DNA from 2 places in the Nonomuraea sp. NBC_00507 genome. Region 2 is predicted to be linked to the other one. Evidence: riboswitches for the same ligand, from Rfam matches in the RefSeq annotation. Region 2 holds a riboswitch; the other holds the start of a gene.
What was found. Region 2 has a riboswitch for cyclic di-AMP ahead of OHA25_RS46600 (C40 family peptidase). Riboswitches for the same ligand answer to the same signal wherever they lie in the genome.

Region 1 (7,864 bases), 1.2 Mb from region 2:
AGCCCAGTCTGCCGATGCCCATGCCGAACAGCAGGGCCGGCGCCGTGGAGTCGAAGAAGCCGCCGATGTCGGCACCACGCCATGCCCGGCACGGCAGCCGCGGCGAGGATCACCCCGGCCACGAGCTCTGCACGGTCCAGCCCTCGGCGATCCGCTGGACGATCCACCCCCGGCGTTTACCTTCCTTCCTGCGCAGCACCAGGTACCACAGCTTGCCGCCGACCTCGCCGGCCAGATCGAGGCGAGCGACACTGTCAGCGGCCCGCCCACGTTCACTCCGAGCCGGGCGACCAGCAGGGACTGGACCGCCAGCACGACGATCATGCTCAGCAGGGCGAACACCATCCAGGCTCCCGGGAAGGCTCGGAGCGCGGGAAAAGGGGATCAGGTGAGCGCGGACCGGCTCAGCGCGCGTTTCTGCATGCGCATGACCCCCGCCCGGGAAACCGGTCGGAGGAGGAGAAGACGATCCACGCGCTCGCCTGCAGTGGTCCCGTCGCCGTCACCTCCGAGGTCGCGATGAATCCCCGGAGAATGGGACGTCACCGCGAAAGCGGTCGGGGGCAGGCGTCTGCCCATGTACGCGGCGGACTGGTCGTGGCTGCGCGGCCAGGTTGCCGTCCGGACAGCCGCAGCGTCACCGGTTCCGTCGCGGTCGGCTCGAACCAATGGGTGACGACCGACACCGGTGGCAGGTACGGCTCGACGCCTGTGGGGTGGTGGCAGTTGGTGGCGGCGACTTTCCCGACCCGGGGGTGGGGTGGCGACGTCCATCCGAGGTGGCGGGGCGGAGGGGATGCGGGACAGAGGAGTCCTCGCCGCGGGTACGGAGCCTCTCGTCTGCCCGGCGAGCAGAGCGCCCCCGGTCGGCTTTCGCTGGGGAATGGCGCGGCTACGCGTGTGCGTCCTTCTTCTTTCCTGCAGCCCAAACTATATAGGATAGTAACGGTTGCCTAGGCGTGTCTGCTGGGGGCGTTCAGCGGTCTTGGGTCCATGAAGGCCCTTCACTGCACTCTGGCCTACGATCGTGGGTAGCATTGAAGAAACCGCATGTGAGGAGGGCGATCGCGTGGTGCGTGCCTTGGGCGACCTGGAATCCGCGATCATGGATCGCTTGTGGTCCTATCATCGGCCCGCGTCGGTTCGAGACGTACTGGAGGATCTCCGTCGCGACCGGCAGATCGCCTACACGACCGTCATGACGGTGATGGACAAGCTCTACAAGAAGGGCCTGCTGAAGCGGCAGCCGCAGGGCAAGGCCTACCTCTACGAACCTGTGATCAGCGAGGAAGCCTACGCGGCCCAGCAGATGCGCGAGACGCTGGCCCGGAGCGGCAACCAGGCCGCCACATTGGTGCACTTCCTGGAGCGGCTGACTCCGGAAGAGTCGACGGCGCTGGCGGCGGCGCTGCAGGTGTTCCCGCCGCGGGGCCTTCACTCATGATCGCCGCAGTCCTCGCGGTGTACGCGGTTCTCGCGACGACGCTGCTGCCCCGGGCACTGATCCGGGCGCGGTGGTCCGACCGTGCCCCCCGGTTGGGGATCTCCCTGTGGCTGGCCGCGTGCGCATCCGCCATCGCCTCGGCGATCCTGGCGGCCGTGGCCACCGCCGTGCCCGCCGATACGATCGGGCACGGGATGGCCAGCGTCATCGAGGCCTGCTTCGCCATGCTCGACAACGGGTTCGACCCGGCAGCGATGCCCATCGGCAGCTGGCTCGCCCTCCTCGTCGGAGCCCTGATCGTGGTCTGGGCCGCCTCCGGCGTCGGAACGGTGCTAGTCACCGCGCGTCGGGAACGCAGGCGGCACGCCGAGATGCTGCGTCTCCTCGGCCGCCGCTACAGCGAGCTGGACGCGATCGTGCTGGACTACGACGAACCGCTGGTCTACTGCCTGCCCGGCCGCCAGGCCGAGATGGTGATCACTACCGCGGCGTTGCGGTCGCTGACCCCCGAACATGTCGCCGCGGTCCTCGCCCACGAACAGGCTCACCTTCGTGGAAGGCACCACCTGCTACTGGCTGTGGCCGAGGGTCTGAGCCGCGCTTTTCCTGGCCTGCCGCTGTTCGCCAAGGCCAAGAAGGAGATCGTCCGCCTGGTCGAACTGCGCGCCGACGATGTGGCGGCCTGCCATCACCCGCGCATCCACATCGCCGCCGCCCTGGTGAGCCTGGCCACCGGCCGCGCGCCCGTCTTCACGCTCGGCGCCGGCGGAGAGACAGCACTGGCCCGGATTCGCCGCATGCTCCATCCGGCCGTCCCCTTGCGCCGCCGCGAGAAACTCGCCGGCGTGGCCGCCGTGGGCGTGCTGCTGGCCGGCCCTGCGGCGGTTGCCCTTCTTCCCGGGCTGAGTGCGCTCATCGCGCACCATTGCCACAATCTCTTCCTGCTCTGAACAACGGTCGGGCCCCCACCGCTACCAGGATGCGGCCGGCACTCAGCCCTTCGGGCGCGAGCGCGCACTAACCGGGGCCGCCGGTTTACCGGTGCTGGTAGATACGTTCGATGGCGCAACTTCGCGGTACAACTTCCGGAGCGTGCGCGGACGGTGAGACGTCAGAACGTTCCTCGTCGTGCACGGTCTCCGCGGTGGCGCTTCAACAGACGCTGGCCTTGTCGGTCGTGACCTCCTGCCCGGCTCTCGCCGCAGGCGGTTTCAGGTCCTATCCGCCACCCTTGGAGAAGTGCTGGTAGTCCTTGGCGCTGGACCAGTAGCCGCCCCATTCCCAGCCCACCTGGGCGAGCGCCTTGACCACCTTGTCGCCCGGATTGATCACACCTATACCCTTCAGCGGGCGGTTGGTGAAGTTCTTGGCATTTTGGTGCGCCGTGCCGCCAGTAGCCGTGACATAAGGGTTCTCGCGGGGATTGATGTCTAGCGCCTCCCCGTACGCGTGCTTGGACCACCTGCTGGACCCGGTCGCCCGGCGACAGTTGAAGGCCGAGGTGTTGTCGGCGTCGACCGAGGCGAAGTCGTCCGCCTTGTAGGCGTCTACCAGCTTCATCTGCTTGATGGGCCAGCGCCACCCGTACAGCTTCCTGAACACCGTCACGATGTCGTCGGTCACCGTCTCGCGCACGACCAGCTCGCCCGTGTGCGGCTTGCCGTCGAACCCCCAGTAGGACAACGTGATGAGCCGCAGGTCCCGATAGTGGACCGGGCAGCCGGGCCGCCACGAGTAGGGCAGCCGGTCACGGGAGACGTTCGAGACTTTGGCCTTGAACACGGGCGGTGCAGTCGGACTCGGCGCGGGCGTCGGTGAATCGGGCTTCTCGTTTGCGGGAACAGACGTCCTGGCACACGAGCTGGCGCCGCGTCCGGCTCCGCCGCGCCGCATGAAACAGACGCGAACACCACGAGCGCCATGGCTGCAGCACGCTTCATCCTTCCACCATATGCGATGTTTCGGCAGGTCAGATGGGATGTAAGCTCTCGGACTTGTCGCCGTACCGGATCGCCACGGCCGCCTTGCGGTAGCGGTGGGGCAGTGGTCAAGAGCCGCGATGTAGCCGTGGGCCTGGGATCGAGGAGAGATCCGCGACAGCTCGGCGTGAGCATAGGCAAGACTCGCGAAGTCACGCGATTACGGCGCAGGAGGAGATCGCCAGGACGACACCGGCCAGGGCGATGGTCCATCCGAGGGTGAGGTCCGCCCTTGACACTACCTAAGCGACTTAGTCGTTTTGGGCGTCGGGGAGCGCGCCGGAATCCGCCGTCAAGCGGAGGGAATTCGGTAGAGGTTGGAAGGGCGCGAACTGCCTCCCGACCTCTACCGAGCCACATCCTTGAGGGACCGACTGATGCTGTATCCGTCTCCTCCGTCAGACAGCGGAGCGGCCCAGCTTGCGCAACTGGTCAGGGGTCAGCGCGGAGACGTTCTGGTCGATGGGGGAGTCGGTGTACTGGTGGATCGCCCAGGACTTCCAGTCGGCAGGCGGGGCAAGCTGGCCCTTGGGCTTGCTGTAGTGGGCGACCCAGAGCGGGTATTCGGCCAGGCCCTTGCCGTAGGTGTTGGCGAAGTTCCAGCCGCTGTAGAGCATCGGGGTGACCCCGGTCTTGGCCTTCACGTGCGACAGCCATGCCTTGGCCCAGGAGTTGACCTCGGCGACGGACTGGCCGTCGGTGGTCTCCAGGTCCAGGACCAGCAGGTCGCCGGCCTTGGCGGGCTGGGAGTTCACCATGGACAGGAAGTGCTCCGCCTCGGCGATGGGGTCGTTGGAGGGGTGGCCGTAGTGGTAGGCCCCGCGCACGATGCCCTTCTTGGCCAGTTCGCTCCAGTGGCGGGTGAACGAGGCGTCGCGGAAGGTCACGCCCTCGGTGGCCTTGATGATGCCGAACTGGGCCGGGCTGGCGTTCCAGTCGTAGTCGGGCTGGTACCTGGAGACATCCACGCCGTAGGCGAGCGATCCGGTTTCCGGCTGAGCTTCGTGGACCGCGCTGTGCTGGGTGGTGGACGAAGCGACCGCCTGGCCGGCTACGCCTGTGATGGCGGTGGTTCCGGCCAGGATCGCACCGCCGATGGCGAGGCTGAAGCGCTTGCTGGGGAGATCGAGATGGTTCTTGAGAGTATGGGCGATCGTGGCAAGCCGAGGCTTGGGCATGAGGGCATTGACTCCTTGCTTCCATGCCGCCTACCGGGTTAGCTGACGGGTTCGGGCCTGGAAGTGCCCTACGGGCGCAGCCTGAGCTGGCGTCCGATTCACCCCGAAAAGAGGATGGGTCCCCGGTTCCGCGAGGCGCGGATTCGGCGGCCGGGCGCTGCCCTGAAGATCTCCAGGACTGCGCACGGTCCGGTCAACGAAGCGGCAACGATGCGACGAGAAGCTCGCCAAGACGTGTGTCGCGATTACGCAAAAGGTACATATATCCCAAAGAGGGTGCAAGCGGAGCAAATTCATTCTCGGCGTATCGGCCTCAGAGCAGGCCTGAAATGCCGTGCCAGCAGCGGGTTTGGGAGTGGGTAAAGTTTGCCTGGCCGCTTCCGCTCTCGGCTCCCGTTGCGTACGAGAAGGCGAATCGACCCCGCCTTTTCCGATTGCGCGGTGCGAGGATCAACCGATGGGGCTGGTGGCGCTCAGGACGCTGTTGTGGCTGAACCTGACGGGACCAGTAACCGTGACGTAGGTCCTTTAGGGATTGCTGCCGCGAGCCCTGCTGGCCACCATAGTCACTCGGCTCGGATGGCTTTCGCTTGGGAGACCTCGGTTGAGAGCGGAACGAATGGCGCGCCTTGGAAATCTCGGTTTGGCCTGCCGAGGGACGGCAACGCATCGCGCGGGTCCGGGGCTGTCTGTTAACGCCCATTGCAGCCTTCTTGAGCAGTACTTGCGCCGTCGACGCGCGCATCGCTCGTACTCAGTTTCTCTTCGACATCATTGTTGAGGCGATGCTGCTTACCGCCACGTCGCTCGCAAGTGGGGGCCGCGTAGCGCTGCTCCAGCTTGGCGAGCTTCCAGTAGGCGACGCTGCCGAGCCATGTCAGCAGAAGGTGCCGACGATGACGTAGCCGATGGCATTGAGGTCCACGGCGGCGAGAGTTGCCCAGGGCTGACGGTCGGCGACGTTGAGCTGTTCGGCAAGGACGTCGAGAAGCTCGACGGTGCCGACCGCGAATGCGACGAAGATTGACAGGCCGGTGGTCGAGAGGTTGTAGTAGATCTTCCGAAGCGGGTTACTAAACGCCGTGCAGGAGGCCAGCAACATCACCAACGTGGCGATCGCGCTCATGACCCGCCCGGCTGACCCGCATGAAACCTGCTTTGTGGTCAGTCCAGGTCCTCCCACCCCCAGGGGAGAGCAGGGATTCCGTCGGGTTCCCGTCCGAACGCAAAACGCTCCCGGTAATCGCCGATGCCCATGAACTCATCAAACCTTCCGGCGGCAGGAAGGCGTTCGGCCAGCACGGTGACCTGTTCGGTGGCACCGACTTGCCGCAGCGCTTCCAGCAGGTCGGCCACTTCCCAACTCGGCGGCCTCGCGCCGTAGGGGTGGTCGAGACGGACGTGGGCGGCTGGGTTGCGGGTCAGCAGGATAGCGACCTGCTCCTCCGTCCCCAACTCCCGCAGCGTGTCTAGTAGGCCGGCCACCGGGGCCGGCCAGTCTAAGGCGGCGTGGGAGGCGGCTCGTCCGGCCAGCACGGTGACCTGCTCGGTGGCACCCGCTTCCCACAGCGCGTCCAGTAGCGAGGTCACCGAGCCCGGGTGGTCGAGGGAGGCGTGAGCGGCTGTGTTGCGGGCCAGCAGCATGGCGACCTGGTCCGTAGCCCCCATTCTCCGCAGTTCCTTCAACACCCAGGCCACCAGGAATGGGTCGTCGTGGGAGGCGGCTCGTCCGGCCAGCACGGTGACCTGCTCGGTGGCACCCGCTTCCCACAGCGCTTCCAGTAGCCAGATCACCGAGCCGTAGGGGTGGTCCAGGGAGGCGTGAGCGGCTGGGTTGCGGGCCAGCAGCATAGCGACCTGGTCCGTAGCCCCCGCCCTCCGCAGCGCCTCCAACAGACTGGCCACCGAGCCTGAGTCGTTGAGAGAGGCGTGGGCGGCTGGGTTGCGGGCCAGGAGCATGGCGACCTGTTCCTCGGCCTCTATGTCAAGGAGCACGTTCAACAGGACGGTCACCGGTTTGGGGTCGTCGAGTGGAGCCCGGGTGGCTGGGCTCTGGGCCAGCAACATGGCAATCTGCTCCTCGGCCCACACCCCCCACAGCGCGCTCAACAGCCGGGCCACCGAGTGTGTGTCGTGGAGGGGGCCATGTGCGACAGCTCGTCCGGCCAGCAGGGCGACCTGCTCCTCGGCCCCCACTCTCTGCAGCGATTCCAACAGGTAGGCCACCAGGTCTGGGTCGTCGAGGCAGGCGTGGGCGGCTGGGTTGCGGGCCAGCAGCATGGCGACCTGCTCTCTGGCACCCATGTTCCACAGCTTGTCCAGTAGTTCGGCCACTGGGTACGGCCATTCGATGGCGACGTGCGCGGCGGCTCGTCCGGCCAGCATGGCGACCTGCTCCTCGGCCCCTGCCTCTCGCAGCGTGTTCGGCAGCACAGCTACATCGAGCTGGTCATCGAGGACAGCGCGCGCGGCGGCTCGTCGAGCCAGCACCGCGGCCTGCTCCTCGGCCTCCATGTCTAGCAGCGCTTCCAACAGGTCGGCCACCGAGCCTGAGCCGTCGAGGGAGGCGTGGGTGGCGGCCCAATGGGCGGGACGGAGGTTAGCCGGACGCAGAAGGCTCAGGTGGCGGGCAAGGGCGTCCGCGGCTATGGGGTAGCCGCAGGCCGCGGCGTGTTTGAACAGCTGGGCGGCGTCGCGGAGCAGGCCGCGGGCTTGGGCAGCGTCGGCGAGGGTGGTCAGGTCGGCGGGGTGGGCGTGAGCGGCGGCTTTCCAAAAGTCGATGGGGGGGATCTGATCGGCGCGGTGGCTGCGGCCATGCTGGTCGAGGTAGTCGGCCAGCCGATACAGCGGTCCGGACGCCGTCTGCCTCCGCGACTGGGGATCGGTGCGGAGGTGGCGCTGGTTGCGGGGGGCGCCGGGCTTGACGGGGGTCAGGATGCCGGGGATGCCGTTGCAGGGGGTGGCTGTGTAGTCCAGGGCCTGTTGTAGCCAGTCATCGCTGGCCTGGAGCCATTGGGTGTCGGTGAGGTAGCCGGGCGCGGCGTCGGCCAGCAGCGTCAGTGGCAGGTGTGGGCCGGCGCCTAGGCGGCGGGCGTCCATGGCGGCGTGGATCACCGCCCTGGTGGTGGGCGGGGCTTGGGCGTAACGGGCTAGCAGGACCGGTACCCCGGCAAGGTATTGGGTGATCTGGCCGTCCTCGGCGTGCTTGACAGCCTCGTCCAGGCGGCCGTCCTGGTCGGCGTGATCGGCCAGCGCGTTGAGGT
Region 2 (7,864 bases):
AGGCGGTCAGCTGATCATGCAGTTGTTCCAGGTCGCGGGTGGACGTACGCATCTGCTCGGTCATGACCGGCCTCCCGGCTCAACAGGCGCCCCGGCACAGTCGTACACCCCCAACCAAGCGCTCGTCCATACGCAGGTGGCCGTTACGGTCAGGTACGCGGCAGCCGTACCCTTGTCTGAAAGGGCATGTCACGAAGGGACAAGTGGGATGAGTTCAGCGGGTGAAGGCCTGTCTCGCCCGCTTCCCGAGCAGGTGCGGCTCAATGTCGTCGACCTGGCGGCTCAAGTCCTCGGGACGATGCCCGGTGCCTCCATTCCACCGCCGTTGCGCGGCATCGCCAAATTCGACCCGCGCAAGCGGGCCAAACTCGGCAGCGCGCCCATCGCCGCGCAGCTGGAGAACGACAAGAAGTTCCGCGAGCTGGTCGCCGAGTCGGTGGCCGCCGGGTGGCCCGAGCTGGTGGCCTCCCTGGCCGAGGGCCAGGTGCCGCCGGCCGCCGATCCCGTGCTCGTGGCCGCGGCGGCTTACCTCATCCGGCCGCCCGGCTGGGAGGAGATGATCGAGCTCGCCCGCACCGACCTGGAGCAGTCGGCCGCCGCGGCCGAGGGGTCGGAGCGCGAAGAGGTGGTCTCGCGGCTGCGTGAGCAGCTCGCCGCGCAGAAGAGCGCCGCCAAGGAGGAGGCCGATCGGCTGCGCGAGCAGGTCAAGCTCGCCCGCGCCGAGAATTCCGACCTGCGGCGCAAACTCCACGACGCCCGCGAGCGCGCCAAGGCCGCGGTCGCGCGGGCCGAGGAGATGGAGCGCGCGGCCGAGGACGCCAGGTCGGCCGCCGTGGTCGCGGGCAGCGCCGGCGAGTCCGAGCTGCGGCGGTTGCGTGAGCGGCTGGCCGACGTCGAGAAGCAGCTCGAGGCCTCGCGCCGGGCCGCCCGCGAGGGCAGGAGCATCGAGGACGCCCGCATCAGGGTGCTGCTCGACGCGCTGCAGGACGCCTCGGCCGGGCTGCGTCGGGAGCTCGCCCTGCCCACGACGATCAGCCGGCCCGCGGACTCGGTCGCCGCCGTCACGGGCGAGCGGCCCGGCGTGCGCGCGGTGCCCGCGCGCGCCCTCGCCGACGACGACCCGCAGCTGCTCGACCAGCTGCTGGCGGTGCCGCAGGTGCACCTGGTCATCGACGGATACAACGTCACGAAGACCGGCTACGGCACGCTCACGCTCGCCGACCAGCGCAACCGGCTGATGACCGGGCTCGGCGGGCTGGTCGCGCAGACCAGGGTCGAGGTGACCGTGGTGTTCGACGGCGCCGAGCTCAACGCCCCCGTCCAGGTGGTCGCGCCGCGCGGGGTGCGGGTGCTGTTCAGCGCGCCGGGGGAGACCGCGGACGACCTGATCCGCCAGCTCGTACGCGCGGAGCCGCCCGGCCGGGCCATGGCCGTGGTGTCGTCGGACCGCGAGGTGGCCGAGTCCGTCAGGCGGATGGGAGCCAGACCCGTTCCGTCTGCCTTGCTGCTGCGTCGGCTCGGCCGGGCCTAGGTTACGAATTGACGATTTGGGGACAACCCCAGCCGCCACTTCTGTACTATTTCGCCCCAGATGTTATCCCTGGGAGGCGACACAGTGAGGTTTGGCCGGGTACCGGTGTCCGTGGGTATCGCGTTCGGGCTGGTGCTGTCCCCCATGGGAGCCGCCGTCGCTGATCCCAAGCCCACGATCAGCCAGGCGAAGGCCAAGCTCGAGAAGCTCAACGACAAGGCCGACAAGGTCGTCGACCAGTACAACACGGCGACGGAACGCTACAAGAAGGCCAAGAGCACCTACGTCAAGCTGAACGACGGCTACAAGCGCAAGCTGGAGACGGTCGCCGACCTGCGGGCCCAGGTGATCAACATGGCCGTGGACAGCTACCGGCTCGGTGGCGACGTCATCTCCCTTCCCGGGCTGATCGGCGCGGGCAATCCCGAGGACTTCCTGTCGCGGCTGGCGGTCGCGGGGCAGATGTCGCAAGAGCGGGCGCAGAAGCTCGCCGCTTTCGACCGGGAGAACCGCGGGCTGAAGGCCGAGCGTGACAAGGCGCAGGAGGCGCTGGAAGCGGCGGACAGCGAACGCGACGGGGTGGAGAAGGAACGCTCGGAGATCCTCAAGCTGATCGCCGAGCAGAAGAAGCTCCTGAAGAAGCTGGGCGCCTACAATCCCGGAAATCCCAGCAGCGCCGGCATCAAGTACACAGGGTCGGCGTCGGGGAACGCGGCGGCGGTGCTGCGGTTCGCGTACGCGCAGGTCGGCAAGCCGTATGTCTACGGGGGTACGGGGCCCGGCGGGTTCGACTGCTCGGGGCTGACGCAGGCGGCGTGGCAGGCCGGAGGGGTGTCGCTTCCCCGCACGACGTGGCAGCAGTGGGCGTGGGGGGCCGACCGCAAGGTGTCTCTGGACGACCTCCAGCCCGGTGACCTCATCTTCAGCGAAGGGCTGGGGCACGTCAGCATCTATGCCGGGAACGGGGAGATCGTGCACGCGCCACAGACCGGTGACGTCATCAAGGTCGTCCAGCTCTCCGACTACGGCCGCACCCTCGCCGGCGCCGTCCGCCCGTAAGGCGCTCGCCCACCGGTTTGGTCGCCGGTAAGGCGCTGGGCCACCGCGCCCTCGCCACCGCAGATCTTCTCCGCCTACCGCACCGGGTCGGTGGGCAGGGAGGTGAGCGTGCTCAGGAAGGCGGAGACGGCCGGAGGGCGGTCGGTCGGGGGCAGGGTGGCGGCGAGGATGGTGCGCGACGGCAGGGGCGGTGAGGGGCGCAGGAGCCGGATGTCCGGGCGGGCGGTCGAGTAGCCCGCGATCGACGGATAGAGCATCACCCCCACCCCGGCGGCGACCAACCCCTGCCTGCCGTTCCAGTCGTCGCACACGTGACTGATCCGTGGCGCCCGGCCCAGAGCCGCCGCGAGCTGGGCGATGGGACCGAGGCAGTCGGGATGGGTGCCGTCGATCCACGGATCCGCCGCGAGATCCCGCAGCCGCACCCGGCTTCGCTTCGCCAGCGGATGGCTGACCGCCAGCGCGACCAGCAGCTCGTCCTCGTGCAGCGGCGTCAGCGCCACCCCGGGCATGCCCGCGGTTCCCGAAGGGCCGCCCATGTCCCAGGAGGTCAGGAGGGCGATGTCGGTCTCACCGTCCAGGACGGCGGCGCACGGGTCGTGCTCGCCGGAGCGGACCGTGAGGGAGAGCTCCACGTCCGGATGCCTGGCCGCGAACGAACGGAACCGGTCGGGAAGGTAGCTGGTCGCGGCGCTCGGGAAGGCCGACACCCGGACCCGCCCCGCCTCCGCCGTCGCGAAGGCCCGCATCCGCGTTTCGAACAGCCTCAACCCCCGCAGCACCTCATCCGCCTGCTCCAGTGCCGCCCGCCCCGCGTCCGTCGGCCGGACGCCACGCGGCAGCCGTTCGAACAACCGTACGCCGGTGTGCCGCTCCAGCGTGGCGATCTGCCGCGACACGGCGGGCTGCGTCATCGACAGCTCCTCGGCCGCCGCCGAGAACGATCCCAGCCTCCCCACCTCCACCAGCACCTTCAGCGACCACACATCAAGCATGCACCGAGCTTATGGGTTCCATGCCGAGCCTGCAGTGGTGTGCATGGCTGCGGGCGGTCATGCTCGGTCGCATGGAGACAGAAACGGTGGACAACCACCAGTACGCGTGGCTGAGTCAGGTGCTTCCCCGGCAGCCGCAGCGGATCCTCGACGTCGGCTGCGGGCGGGGCGTGCTGGCCTCCGAGTTGATGCGGCGCGGTCACTCGGTCACCGCTATCGACATCTCGCCGGAGGCGGTCGGAGCGGCGCGGGCGGCCGGGGTGCCGGCGGTGCAGGCCGATGTCGTGACCTATCCCGACTCCGCCGCCGACGACCCGGCGCTCGTCCGCCACTACGACGGTGAATCGTTGTTCGATGCGGTCGTCATGTCGCTCTCGCTGCACCACGTGCATCCGCTCCAGGCGGCGCTGGACCGCGTACGGTCACTGCTCCGGCCGGGCGGGCTGCTGGTGGTGGACGAGTTCGGGTGGGATTGGGCCGACCTGGCCGCAGCCACCTGGTTCTACGATGCCGGATCGTTGCTCGCCGCCGCGGGAGTGGCGGATGTCACGCGCGAGCCCGGCGGTCCCGGACGTGACCCGCTCGAGCGATGGCGCGAGGCGCATGGGGACCACACCCCCGCGGACGCCATGCTCGCCGCCCTTGCCGAACGGTTCCAGGTCACGAGCATGCGGCGAGAACCGTACTTGTCACGATATATCGGCGGAAAGGTGACGAACGGCGGCACCGACGTCCTCAACGAGCTATGGCGCATCGAACGGGACCGTATGGCCGCGGGAACGCTCCCGCCCACCGGCTTCAGGATGACGGCGCGAAGCGTGTGACGAAAGTGACAATTGGGACCTTACACGACAGTGTGCCGCAGTTTGTGAGAAGGGTCACATTTCCATAACTGAACCTGGCGTTCCAACAGGGGTTTCGGACCTGACAGAACCAGTTGTTGGATCTTTACAACCTGACTGGCGCTTTGCCGAGTCTTGACGTTTCGGCGTAGCTTCTGGCGTCGCAGCGACAAGCCATGTCGCCGCGAATCCGCATCGGTCCCCCGATGTGAGCCAGATAGAGATCCGCCGGTCGCCGCCGTACGTCCCCTTGTCGAACACGACACCGGACGGCGACCTGCCGAGTCCGTGCAGCCAGGAGGCACGGAGCCGGGGAACCATCGATCCCTTCCCGGGATCAGGGGTGAATCGGCGCGTATCGCGCCGTAGGGCGACTTCCAGGCCCGAATCCGTCAGCTAACCCGGTAGGCGTTCGTGGAAGACCCAAGGAGAAATCCTGTCTACCTCCCCGCAGAACCCCCGTCTGTCCCGCATTGCCCTGAGTGGCGTAGCGCTCACCATGACCGTGACGGCCGGAGGTCTGATCCTCCATGCCCCGACGGCGCAGGCGGCGACGACCAGCGATTCAGCCGGTGCCTCCACGGCCAAGGCCAGTACGGCGGCTAGCTCCGCGAAGTCGGCCAAGGCTCTCAGGATCGCCCGGCAGCAGGCGAAGGCCAGCAAGGCCGTCGCCGTGGCCAAGGACCAGATCGGTGACCCTTACCGGTACGGTGCCACGGGCCCTGGTTCGTTCGACTGCTCCGGCCTGACCCAGTACGCCTGGAAGAAGGCCGGCGTGAAGATCCCCCGCGTGGCGGCCAGCCAGTTCGCCGGCATCAGGAAGAAGGTCTCCTGGAAGAATCTCCAGCCAGGCGACCTGATGTTCTTCAGAGGGCTCGGTCACGTGGGCATCTACGTCGGCAACGGCAAGATGCTCCACTCCCCGCGGACAGGCGAGCGGGTGCGTATCGACAAGCTGAGCAGCTGGCGCAAGGCGTCTTTCGTCGGCGCTGTCCGTCCCGGCTTGTGAGGAAAAGGGCTCCGATCCCATCGGGGCCCTTTCTTCATGCACACCCGCTTTTTTGTTCTTCATGCACATCCGCTTTTGTTCTTCATGCACACCCTCTTTCTTGTACGGCGAGCCACCGTCCCCCACCCGCCGTACGGGGCTGATGGCCCTCCAGGGAGACGGTGTCTGATCCCTTCACAAGCAGGCCGCCGTTACGACGCGACGTGGGCCGCCTGCCGTGGCACATCGGGGCCCGGCGACGATCGGCCCGATGACGGTCGGGCCCGGCTACGATCCGGCCCGGCTACGATCGGACATCGTGTCCGAGCAGGTGAGCCGACGAGCCGTGGTGGCCGGACTCCTGCTCCTCGCCCTCGCCCCCGCCAGCGCCCCGGTCCCCGAATCCCCCCTTCTTCCCCCGGAAGCACGTGACCTGTGGCGCGACGGCGTCGTCCTGGCCCGCGCAGGGCGTTCCCTCGTCGTCGGCCGCCACACCCCGCCCGGCACGCTGGACGAGCTGGCGCGGCGGGCCGACACGGCGGGACGCCGGGTGTCGGACGTCCTCGGCAGGCCTGTGCGGCCGCTCGTCGTCGTACCCGGGTCCGCCCGCGAGGCGGCAGGGCTGGCCGGGGTCGAGCGGGTCGACGGGCTGGCCGCGGTGGCCGACGGCGGCCGGGTGATCGTCGTCCCGGAGGTCTTCGCCAGGCTCAACTCCACGGGGAAGGACGTGGTGCTCACGCACGAGCTCACCCACGTCGTGGCGGGCACCGGCGACCTGCCCGTCTGGCTCTACGAGGGGTTCGCCGACTACGTGGGCTACCGGGACGCGGGGCTGCCCGTGCGGACGGCCGCCGCCGAGCTGGCCGACGAGGTGCGGGCCGGGCGGGTGCCGAGCGAATTGCCGGGGCCTGCGGCGTTCGCGGCGGATGGCCGGGATCCCGTGCGGCTCGCACGGGCGTACCAGGAGGCGTGGCTGGCGTGTCGCTTCCTCGCCGACCGGTTCAGTGAGGAGACCCTGGTGGGGTTCTACCGTGATGCCCAGGCGTCCGGCGTCGATCGGGCGCTCTCCTCGCTGGGGCTGTCCGTGGCGACGCTGACGGCACGGTGGCGCGTGTACGTCCGGGAGCAGCTCACGTAAGAGGGGGAGGCCGATGAGCGAACGGCACGACACGGACGACGCAGGACCAGGGACGAGGAAGCCCCGAACCGAGGTCTCGACCGGCGATCCCACCGCCGTCGGCGACGCTCGGAGCCCGGGTGGCGGCGGCGACGGCGGCCGGGCCGTGGGCGGCGATCGGCGTGCCGGCAAGGGCGGGGCTCCGGATGCGGACGGGAGGCGGTTGCGGCGGGAGGCGGCGGTCGCGGCCGTGGCGCTGGGGGTGGTGATCCTGGCCGTGGCCGCCTTCGCGACCCCCTGGCGGGTGCTGACCGGGGGCCCGCCCGACCCTGCCCGCGACTTCACCGCCGCCCAGATCGCCAGAGCGCAGGCGTTCGACGCGGCCACCACCCTCCCGAGCTACCTATCACTGGCCCTGTCGATCATCATCGCGGGCCTCCTGGTGGCCACCCCGATCGGTGCGAAGGCCGTGGGCTGGCTGAGGGGCCCCTGGTGGCTGCGGGTGATCCTGGGCGTCGTCGTCATCACCGCGCTCACCGAGCTGGTCCGCTGGCCGCTCGGGATGTGGTTCGAGACGCTGCTGCGCGCCTTCGGCCTGTCCACCCAGGACTGGGGGTCCTGGGCCGGCGACCGGCTCAAGAACATGGGCGTGCAGACGGCCATCCTCTGCCTGATGCTGGTTGTGCTCGTGGCCTTGGCCCGCAAGGTGCGGCGCTGGTGGATCCCGGCGGCCGTCGGGGCGTTCGCGCTGACAGTGGTGGCGTCGTTCGTGTATCCGGTGCTGTTCGAGCCGCTGTTCAACGACTTCAGGTCCATGCCGCAAGGCCCGCTGCGCACGAACCTGCTGGCCATGGCCGAACGCGACGGCGTGCCGGTGAAGGACGTGCTGGTGGCCGACGCCTCGCGCCGGACGACGGCGCTCAACGCCTACGTGTCCGGCTTCGGCGCCACGCGCCGCATCGTCGTCTACGACACGCTGCTCAAGGCCCCGCAGCCGGAGGTGGAGCTGGTCGTGGCGCACGAGTTGGGCCACGCCAAGGACAACGACGTGCTCACCGGCACGCTCATCGGCGGCCTGGGCGCCGGCCTGGGCGCCGTGCTGCTGTTCCTGGTCTTCGATCCGGTACGCCGCCGCACCGGCGTCACCTCGATCGCCGACCCTCGCGCCGTGGGCGCGGTACTGGGCCTGATGACCCTGGGCTCACTGCTCCTGGGACCCGCGGAGAACGTGATCAGCCGCCGCGTCGAGGCCCGGGCCGATGTCCACGCCCTCAACCTCACCAGAGATCCCGCCACATTCATAAAAATGCAGAAACGTCTGGCAGTAACCAA

Region 1: another riboswitch for cyclic di-AMP. It lies ahead of OHA25_RS41015 (glycoside hydrolase family 25 protein); the one in region 2 lies ahead of OHA25_RS46600 (C40 family peptidase).

Annotation. Positions count from the first base shown of each region.
Region 1 covers NZ_CP107853.1:8,506,558-8,514,421, reverse strand. Annotated here, with positions in the region: gene OHA25_RS61625 (prolipoprotein diacylglyceryl transferase family protein) at 1-97, opposite strand, end outside; gene OHA25_RS41030 (BlaI/MecI/CopY family transcriptional regulator) at 1,073-1,444, shown strand; gene OHA25_RS41025 (M56 family metallopeptidase) at 1,441-2,394, shown strand; gene OHA25_RS41020 (M15 family metallopeptidase) at 2,663-3,226, opposite strand; gene OHA25_RS41015 (glycoside hydrolase family 25 protein) at 3,822-4,601, opposite strand; cyclic di-AMP (ydaO/yuaA leader) riboswitch at 4,614-4,760, opposite strand; gene OHA25_RS41010 (HoxN/HupN/NixA family nickel/cobalt transporter) at 5,479-5,727, opposite strand; gene OHA25_RS41005 (hypothetical protein) at 5,766-7,864, opposite strand, start outside.
Region 2 covers NZ_CP107853.1:9,668,907-9,676,770, reverse strand. Annotated here, with positions in the region: gene OHA25_RS46625 (phosphotransferase family protein) at 1-64, opposite strand, end outside; gene OHA25_RS46620 (NYN domain-containing protein) at 209-1,531, shown strand; gene OHA25_RS46615 (C40 family peptidase) at 1,643-2,590, shown strand; gene OHA25_RS46610 (LysR family transcriptional regulator) at 2,665-3,585, opposite strand; gene OHA25_RS46605 (methyltransferase domain-containing protein) at 3,657-4,409, shown strand; cyclic di-AMP (ydaO/yuaA leader) riboswitch at 4,696-4,853, shown strand; gene OHA25_RS46600 (C40 family peptidase) at 4,927-5,436, shown strand; gene OHA25_RS46595 (hypothetical protein) at 5,687-6,553, shown strand; gene OHA25_RS46590 (M48 family metallopeptidase) at 6,567-7,864, shown strand, end outside.